DNA from 2 places in the Janthinobacterium paucivorans genome. Region 1 is predicted to be linked to the other one. Evidence: predicted binding sites of a transcription regulator. Region 1 holds the regulator's gene; the other holds the start of a gene.

Region 1 (4,411 bases):
GCGACACCGGCGCCGTCGGCACCTCCATCACCGTCTCGGGGATGCCGGAGAGGATCGTCACGGCGACCCTGCGGTTGCGCGCGCGTCCTTCCGGCGTGGCGTTTGGCGCCACCGGGATGTTGTCGGCGTGTCCCACGGCCGACAGGCGCGACGCTTGCACACCGCTGGCGATGAACAGGCGCACCACGGCGCTGGCGCGCGCGGCCGACAATTCCCAGTTCGAGGCAAAATTTGAATTGCTGATCGGCTGTACATCCGTATGCCCTTCCACCTGCACGTCGTGCGTATCGTCCTTGAGCAGCACGGCCACGGCGCGCAAGGCCTGGTCCGACTCCGTCGTCAAGCCGGCAGCGCCCGGATCGAACAGCACGCTGGCGTTGATTTCCACGCTCACGCCGCGGCTCGTCTGCGTGACCCTCACTTTGCCTTCCTTGACCAGCGGCGCCAGCGTCGATGTGAGGTCCTGCGCCAGGCGCGTCATGTGTTCGCGCTCGCGGCGGATGGCTTCGGCGCGGCGTTTCAGGGCGGGGTTCGGCAGCGCGATGGCTTGCGGCGCTTCCATGATGATGGGCGGCGCGCCCTTTTCCAGGCTGAAGGCCTCGCCGATGGCATTCTGGAAGACGCGGTACTTACCTTCGTTGACTTGCGAAATCGCATACATGACAACGAAAAAGGCGAACAGCAAGGTAATGAAGTCGGCGTACGAAATCAGCCAGCGGTCCTGGTTATCCGCTTCCTCGTCATACTTCCTGCGCGCGCGCCGCATCATGCTCAGTGCTCGTGCAACAGGCTGGCCACGCGCTCTTCGATGATGCGCGTATGGTCGCCCGTGGCGATGTCGTACAGCACGGCGGCCGTGATCTCGTACTGCAGCACGCGGCGCGACACGATGGCCTTGAGTTTATTCGCCACCGGCAGGAACAGCAGGTTGGCCAGCCCCACGCCGTAGATGGTCGAGACAAACGCCACGGCAATGCCACTGCCCAATTTGCTCGGGTCGGTCAGGTTTTCCATGACGTGGATCAAGCCCAGTACGGCGCCCACGATACCGATGGTGGGCGAATAGCCGGCCGCCGATTCCCACACCTTGACGGCCTGGCGCTCGGCCATTTCGTAGGCAGAGATTTCCACATCGAGCACCTGGCGCAGCTTGTCGGGCGCAATGCCATCGACGATCATCCTCAAGCCCTTGGCATTGAAGCGGTCGGTCGTGTCTTCCATCAGGCGCTCAAGCGCCAGCGTGCCGTCGCGACGCGCCGTCAAACTCCATTGCCCGATATCGCGCGCCAGCGCGGCGCGCGTATCGGCGGGCGGCAGGAAGACCCAGCGCAGCATTTGCATGCCGCGCGCGAAGGTGCGCAGCCGCGTTTGCAGCAGCACGGCACCAAAGGTGCCGACGATGACGATGGCAAAGGCGGCCGGCTGCAGCAGGGAGGCCATCTTGCCGCCTTCCAGTGTCTGGCCGACCAGCAGGCCCGCCAGCGCCAGCGCCAGCCCGATTACGCTGGACCAGTCCACGCCTGCTCCCTCAAAGTTGCGCGCAGGCGCGCGACGGCCTGGGTATGCAATTGCGAGACGCGCGATTCGGACACGCCCATCACCGCACCGATTTCCTTCAGGTTCAGCTCTTCTTCGTAATACAGGCCCATGAGTATTTTCTCGCGTGGCGGCAGCGCGTCGATGGCATCGATCACGGATTGCCGGAAATCGGTATCGAGCAGGGAACGCAAAGGATCGCTATCCTCGTCCACGCAATGGCGGTCAAGGAAGCTGTCATTGCCGTCCGGGTCATGAAAGTCTTCGTAGTACACCAACTGGTGCCCACCGCCATCGCCCAGCATTTCCTGGTAGTCCGTGAGCGACATTTTGAGCAGCTTGGCCACTTCCGACTCGGTCGGCGGATGACCGAGGCGCTGCTGCAAGGTACTCATCGCCTCTTCGATCTTGCGCATGTTCTGGCGCATGCTGCGCGGCAGCCAGTCGCTGGTGCGCAATTCGTCGAGCATGGCACCTCGGATGCGCAGCACGGCATACGTCTCGAACTGCGCGCCATGCGTCTCTTCGTAGCGACTGATAGCGTCGAGCAGGCCGATCATGCCGGCCTGGATCAGGTCATCGACCTCGACCGAAGGCGGCAATTTCGCCTTCATATGGTGCGCCAGACGCTTTACCAACGGAATATGCTCCGTCAGCAAATAGTCCTTGTTCGATTTCCCTTTGACCGTGTACATAGGCTGCTTATTGTTTTAACTGCTATCGAGTGCTGATAATGGAATCAGGCGCTGAACTGGTGCAGGCTCCCCGTCTGGTACAAGGTGCCGCCGAGCACTGGCGCCGCCGAACGGGCCAGCCGCTCGGCCAGTCCGCGAAACGCCACCGAGGCCCCCGCCAATGGAAAGGCATCGACCACGCTGCGTCCCAGACGCGCCGCGCGGTGTAGATACTCGTCGGCAGGCACCGACCCCATCGAGGTCAATTTCACGGCCAGATAACGGCTCGCCGCCTGCGCCATATTATCGTACACCACTTTTGCCTCAGATTCGGAAGCGCCGGTAACAAGAATGCCAAACGGACGCCGTCCCAGTTCCTGGCTCAGGCGCTTGATGAGGCAGTAAGCGGCCTTGATCGAGGTGGCGCTGGTCGAGACCTGCACCACGATGTCGGATGAGGCCATCAGCGGCACGGGGAAGCAGTCGCCCGCGTCGGCCATGACGCCGTCGACCAGCACGATGCCGCTCTGGCGCGCCAGCACCTCGAAGGTCTTGCCTAGGCGGCGCAGTTCTTCCTCGCCAGCATAGTCCAAGCTATCCATCAGATGGTTGCGCGCGCCCAGGCTGGCCACGCCGAAGCCTTGCGGCACTTGATGGATGACCTGGTTCAAGGCGCACTGCTGGCGTGCCACGTCGCGCAGGCTGGCGCCGTGCGCCAGTCCCAGGCGGGCAGCGACGCCGTCGCTGCCGCCGCTGGCGTCGAGCAGCAGCACGTCATTGCCGCCGTACACCAGCGAGGCCCCAAGGTTGACCAGCATGGCGCCCTTGTCGTCTTGCGGCGTGGCCGACAAGAACGTCATGACGCGCGGCTGCGGGCCGGCCAACATGCGGCGCAAGCCTTCGGCCTGGTCGAAATCAAAATTAGCCAAGGTGCACCCCGCGCGCTTCATTGTTGCGCGACGCCGCCTGTGCCATCAACAGCGGCAGTTCGGCATCGGAAAACTGTGTCGCCGCGGCATCACGCTTGAGCTTGAAAGCGCGGTCGATCAGGTAGCCACGGTCGGCCAGGTACAAGTCTTCCGGCACGCGCTGGCCATTCGACACATAAAACAGGTTCAGTTTCTGGCGGATCACCACGTCGAGCACATTGCCGATCGAGGCCGCTTCATCGAGCTTGGTCATGATGCAGCCAGCCAGGCCGCTGCCCTGGTAGGCGCGCACCACTTCGTTCAAGGTTTCCTGCGTGGCCGTGGAGTTCAGGCACAGCAGGCGTTTCACGTCGGCGCCGGCGCCAGACAGCATGGCCACCTGTTCGGTCACCATCTGGTCGCGCTGGCTCACGCCCACCGTATCGATCAGCACCGTGTGCTTGTTTTTCAATTCCTTCAAGGCGATGCGCAAGTCCGCCTCATCCTTCACCGAATGCACCATCACGCCGAGAATCTTGCCGTAGATGCGCAGCTGTTCATGCGCGCCGATACGATAGGCATCGGTGGTGATCAGGGCCAGCTTTTCCGGGCCGTGGCGCATCACGCAGCGGGCCGCCAGCTTGGCCGTGCTGGTGGTCTTGCCAACACCGGTCGGGCCCACCAGCGCAAACACGCCGCCCTGCTCCAGCATGGCGTCTTCGTTGGCGACTGTATTGAGGTTGCGGCTGAGGACGGTCTTGATCCAGCGCATGCTTTGCGCGCCATCCAGGCCGGCGGGCAGCTTGTCGATCAGGTAGCGCGCCAGGCTGGCCGAGAAACCGGCGGCCAGCATTTCACGCAGCACCACGGCTTTTTGCGGCTCGCGCTGCTGCGTCGAGCCCCACGAAATTTCCGCCAACTGGGTTTCCATCATGCCGCGCATGGCGCGAATTTCATTCATCATGCCGCTCATCTCGGCGGCGGCATTCTCTTTCACGTGCGCCAACGCGCTGGCCATCATCTGCTGCATGCGGGCCATGTCCACTGGCTCGCCGGCTGCTTGGCGCGGTGCGGCAGGACGTGGCGCAGCCGGGCGTTGGGCCGGGGCGGGCTGACGCTGCGGCGTGGCGAACTGGGTCTGCAACTGGGGCCGCGGCTGGGACATTTCGGACGCCGCCGGCGGCGACGCCAGCGAAGCGGCATCGTCATTGGCCAGCGCCAGGATTTCCACCACGCCATCGGCCTGGCGGTTCGACAAGATCACGGCATCGGGGCCCAGCGCTTCACGCACCT
Region 2 (4,411 bases), on a different contig from region 1:
GCGATTGAAACGCGTGATGCCATCAATCAACACCGCGCGTCTGATGGTGTCTGACATAAGCTACTGCGCGTCGCGATTTGCGGCCGGCGATGCTCACTGTGCTATAGCACAGTTGCGCTTCTCGGCCGCAACTCTCATCCGCTCGCTACGCTTCTGTCACGCACCGTGATGACTGTTGTTTGTCATCCATGCAAAATGCCGGGCTAGCCCGGCATTTTTCATTTAGTCCCTTTGCGGCGCGACGATCTCCGCGTAATCGTAGAGCTCGCCCAATATTTCTTCCCCCCGCTCATCGACGGACTCCGACAGCACGTCGATTTCCGTAAACAGCATGTCGATGGTGCGGGCGCCGCCGTCGCCGTCGAACAGCCGGGCGGCGCGGTGCTGTTCCCAGCGCAGGCTTTCCGCTACGCTCAGGGTTTGCGGAAAATTGCGCGCGCGATAGCGAAACAGCAATTCCTGCAGGCGTTCGTCGGCAAACGATGGGCGTGCGGCCGCCAGCTTGGCCGGCGTGTCGCGGCGTAGTGATTCGAGCAGGCGGCGGTCGTCGTTGCTGACGAAACCATTGTATAAGTCTTCATCCACGTCTAGCGCAACATTCACGCCCGGGCGCTGGAATACGTCGGCCCAGATCGCCTCCATGTTCGGCGCCGTGGCGGCCAGCTGGGCGTTGGCGCGCGCCGCTTCCAGGTCGATACCCCAGTGCGCAGCCATGGCTGGCGACAGGGTCTTTAAATTGCCGACCAGCATGGGCGACTTGTTCAGGTGCACGCTTTTCACGGGGAGGCGCGTCATGCCTTCCGGCATGGCTTCCTTGCGCGTGAACATGCGCGCGCGGATAGTGTCGGCGTCCAGGCTGAACAGCTCGCGTGGGTCGTAGGCACAATCCCAGACCAGAATTTCATTCTTGTTGCTCGGGTGCGTGGCGAGCGGCCAGACGACGCCCAGGCAACCCCGTTCGGCGGGGAACATGCCCGACACGTGCAGGAAGGGTTGGCGTTCGCTGGCGGCCAGGTGCATGCCCATTTCGCTGGCGACCCTGTCCTTCTTGTGCAGCGCCAGGCAGAACTCGAACAGCTTCGGCTGCTTTTCGCGGATCAGGCGGGCCAGGGCGATGGTGGCGCGTACGTCGGACAGCGCATCGTGCGCCGCTGCGTGGACCAGGCCATTGGCCTTGCTCAAGTGTTCGAGTTTAAAACTGGTCTGGCCATCGTCGCGTTTCGGCCACTCAATGCCTTCCGGGCGCAGCGCGTGCGTCATGCGCACCACGTCGAGAATGTCCCAGCGGCCGCAATGGTTTTTCCATTCGCGCGCATACGGGTCGATCAGGTTGCGCCAGAACAGGAAACGCGTGACTTCATCGTCGAAACGGATGGTGTTGTAGCCCACGCCGATAGTGCCCGGTTCCGAAAAAGCCGCTTCGATGGTGGCGGCGAACTGGTGCTCTGGCACGCCCAGCTGCAAGCATTGCTGCGGCGTGATGCCCGTGATCAGGCACGCTTGCGGGTCTGGCAGGAAATCATTGGCAGGCTGGCAATACAGCATGATAGGCTCGCCGATCTCCTTGAGTTCGGCGTCCGTGCGGATGGCCGCGAACTGGGCCGGACGGTCGCGGCGCGGCTGCGCGCCAAAGGTTTCGTAGTCGTGCCAAAGGAAAGTCTGGGTAGTCATTGATGGTCGTTGCTTAATTGGTTATCTGGGCCGCTCAAAGAGTCGCTGCTACAGTTTTCTGAAAACCTGCCGATACTACACGAGAGCATGATCAGCATTGCGTTTCCCGCATGGTGGCATACATTGCCCGTTCAAGGAGGTCTATCGTGTCAATTCCCATCGCCGCAAGCAGCAATTCCACTCCTTCCGTGACTTCCGTCAGTACGGGCGTTGCCGGCAAGGACGATAAAGTTCAGCAAAAGGATGGCGTCAAGACGGAAATGAGCGTCAATGAGCGCAGCAAGCTGCAGTTGAACGCCTCCATCATGCAGGCGTCGATGAATGTCTCCATCGCTTCGGAAAACGCGCCGCTGGCGCTGCTGTACAAGACCGCCATCACGAATATCAATGAAGCGCTGAAGGGCCAGTACGGCGAGGGTGCGATCGAGAACGCGGCGTCGCAAGATAATAGCGCCGAAGCGACGGCCAGCCGCATTGTATCGCTGTCGACGGGTTTTTTTGACGCCTACAAGAAGCAAAATCCTGGTCTGGACGACGCTACGGCCCTGAGCAAGTTCATGGATACCATCAGTGGCGGCATGGAAAAAGGCTTCAAGGAAGCGCGCGATATCCTCAGTGGCTTGAACGTGCTGAACGGCGATCTCGCCAGCAATATCGACAAGACGTATGAATTAGTGCAAAAAGGCTACGCCGATTTCATCGCCGCGCGCAGTAGCAACAAGGATGACGGCGCCAAGCCGGCCGACAGCAAGGCCGCCTGATCCCGATGACACCTGAGGCGCCTGGGAAAATGTCCAGGGCCAGGCGCATTGCCGAAAGCAGTACGAATGTACGACCAGGCAATGCAACGACGCCATGGGCGTTTTATCAGGTGCTTACGCGGTTGCGGCCCGATGCTTTGGCGCGGTACAGCGCCGCATCGGCTGTCGCGATCAGCGCTTCGTCATCCTGTCCGGCAGCCAGGCTGGCTACGCCGAAGGAACCGGTGATGTGCGGCAGGGCGCTGCGCATGTCGGTGAAGATAAGGGCTTGCTGCATGCGTTCGCACAGGCGCTCGGCGACCCGCAGGGCCACGTTTTCACTGGTGTCGGGCAAGATCACCATCATTTCCTCACCACCATAGCGCACGGCAAAATCCGTGGGTCGCAGGGCAGCGCCCAGCACTTGCGCGGCGATGCGCAGCGCCTGGTCGCCCGCCTGGTGGCCGTGGGTGTCGTTAAAGCGCTTGAAATGGTCGAGGTCTATCATTACCAGCGACAGCGGCGAGCTGCTGGCCTGGGCGGTAATGACCATGTTCGGCAGTAAATCGGTGAGCCAGGCACGGTTGTACAAGCCCGTCAGGCTGTCGACCATCGATAGCTGGCGGTAGAATTCGCCCAGTTTCTGGCGCCGGCGCAGCAGGGCATTGGCGGCGCGGATGCGGAAGGAGAGCAAGCGCAGCAGGTTACGCGCCAGGCCGTTCGATTGCTCGATCAATTCCCATACGACGGCCGCATCGATCACCAGCAAATCGGTTTCTTCCAGAGCGGAAATGGCAGCCAGGTTGCTCGCTTCATCAAGCACCGATTGTTCGCCCACGCTTTCGCCGGGCAAGACCTTGCTGACGGTGCCGTCATCCATGCCCGTGTGGGTGTCGGCCGCTACGGCCAGCGAGCCGCGCAGGACAATGTACAGCTTGGTGCCTTGGCTGTCGACAATGGCTTCGCCCGCTTCGAGGCGCATCACGGGGCAGGGTGCCAGCATGGCGGCCGTCCGGCTGTCCGCTGCATCGCAAAATAGCTGTAAATCACCGATGTTGCAGCCTGAAGCGCCGAATTTGCCGATCTGTTCCACAATCACACTTTCAAAAAGCCGGCGCGCGGGAGGAGGGAGCCGGTGGTTTCATGATAGCGTAAAGCGGCCTCGGCTGTAACGGCAAAGGCTTGCTTGAGGTCACTTACTGTGTGAAATACGACAATTATTTCACTGTCGCGTCAAGAAGCTGGAACGGTGATACTTTTGGCATTGTTGTTGCCGTGCGCAACAGGCGGGCCGGATGCGACAAGGCAGCCTTGAACGGCTGCCCTGGTCTCTGAGGAATGCTGCAGTGGGGCGAGTTACTCGGCGGTTTCTTCCGCTTCGGCCGTATCGATCACGGCATTCTTGCCGCTGGCGTGGCGCTTGCTGTCTTGCAGGCGGCCCAGGGCGCTATCGATCGCGCGTTTCAGTTTCTCGGTGGCGCCGGCAACGGCTTGATGCACGGTGGCGTTTTGTTCGGTCACGGCAATTGCTTGATAGCCAGCAATGCGTGCTTCCATGACGCAGCGGATGTCGTCGGCACCGCCTTTCGGGCCGTTGGTGTCGCTGATGTGGACTTCGATGCGGGTCAGGTTGTCGCGGAAGCGGTTCAGTGCGTTTTCCAGTACGGATTGCACATGTTCGTTCAGTCCAGCAGTGTTGGCGATGGTGCTGTCGGTATGAATATTGATTTGCATATGCTTACTCCTGTCAATTCAAAAAAAACCCATCTCGGGCGCCATGCCCTGCAGCCGTCAAATCGGCTGCGCGCGCATCAGCGCCCGGTTACTACCTCATGCACTTGATTGCTGTGCATGACCTCACTTACGTAGCTTATCTTACTCCAGTTTTGACAATTTCAAGGGCGCTGCATGATTAAGATGCGCTTAACCCTGCAGTCAGGTCAAGTTTCCTGATGGAATTTTTTCCCGCTTGCTTATCCATTGATCAAGCCGGCGGCAAT

What was found. Region 1 encodes FliA, which starts transcription of late flagellar genes. Its sites were predicted from a motif close to CTAAAGTTTNNNNNNNNNNNGCCGNTA; they were not measured.
Region 2: ACQ4V8_RS07635 (DUF5610 domain-containing protein) is a predicted target of FliA. The motif match lies at 1,720-1,746, and genes of this name have one in related genera.

The regions. Positions count from the first base shown of each region.
Region 1 is NZ_JBNYXR010000001.1:182,881-187,291, reverse strand. Features, by position in the region: gene motD (flagellar motor protein MotD) at 1-766, opposite strand, end outside; gene ACQ4V8_RS00800 (flagellar motor protein) at 772-1,518, opposite strand; gene ACQ4V8_RS00795 (RNA polymerase sigma factor FliA) at 1,500-2,231, opposite strand; gene ACQ4V8_RS00790 (MinD/ParA family ATP-binding protein) at 2,276-3,139, opposite strand; gene flhF (flagellar biosynthesis GTPase FlhF) at 3,132-4,411, opposite strand, start outside.
Region 2 is NZ_JBNYXR010000005.1:26,810-31,220, forward strand. Features, by position in the region: gene pyrF (orotidine-5'-phosphate decarboxylase) at 1-54, shown strand, start outside; gene sbcB (exodeoxyribonuclease I) at 223-1,671, opposite strand; gene ACQ4V8_RS07635 (DUF5610 domain-containing protein) at 1,818-2,432, shown strand; gene ACQ4V8_RS07640 (GGDEF domain-containing protein) at 2,539-3,504, opposite strand; gene ACQ4V8_RS07645 (HPF/RaiA family ribosome-associated protein) at 3,768-4,145, opposite strand; gene ACQ4V8_RS07650 (DUF1345 domain-containing protein) at 4,385-4,411, opposite strand, start outside.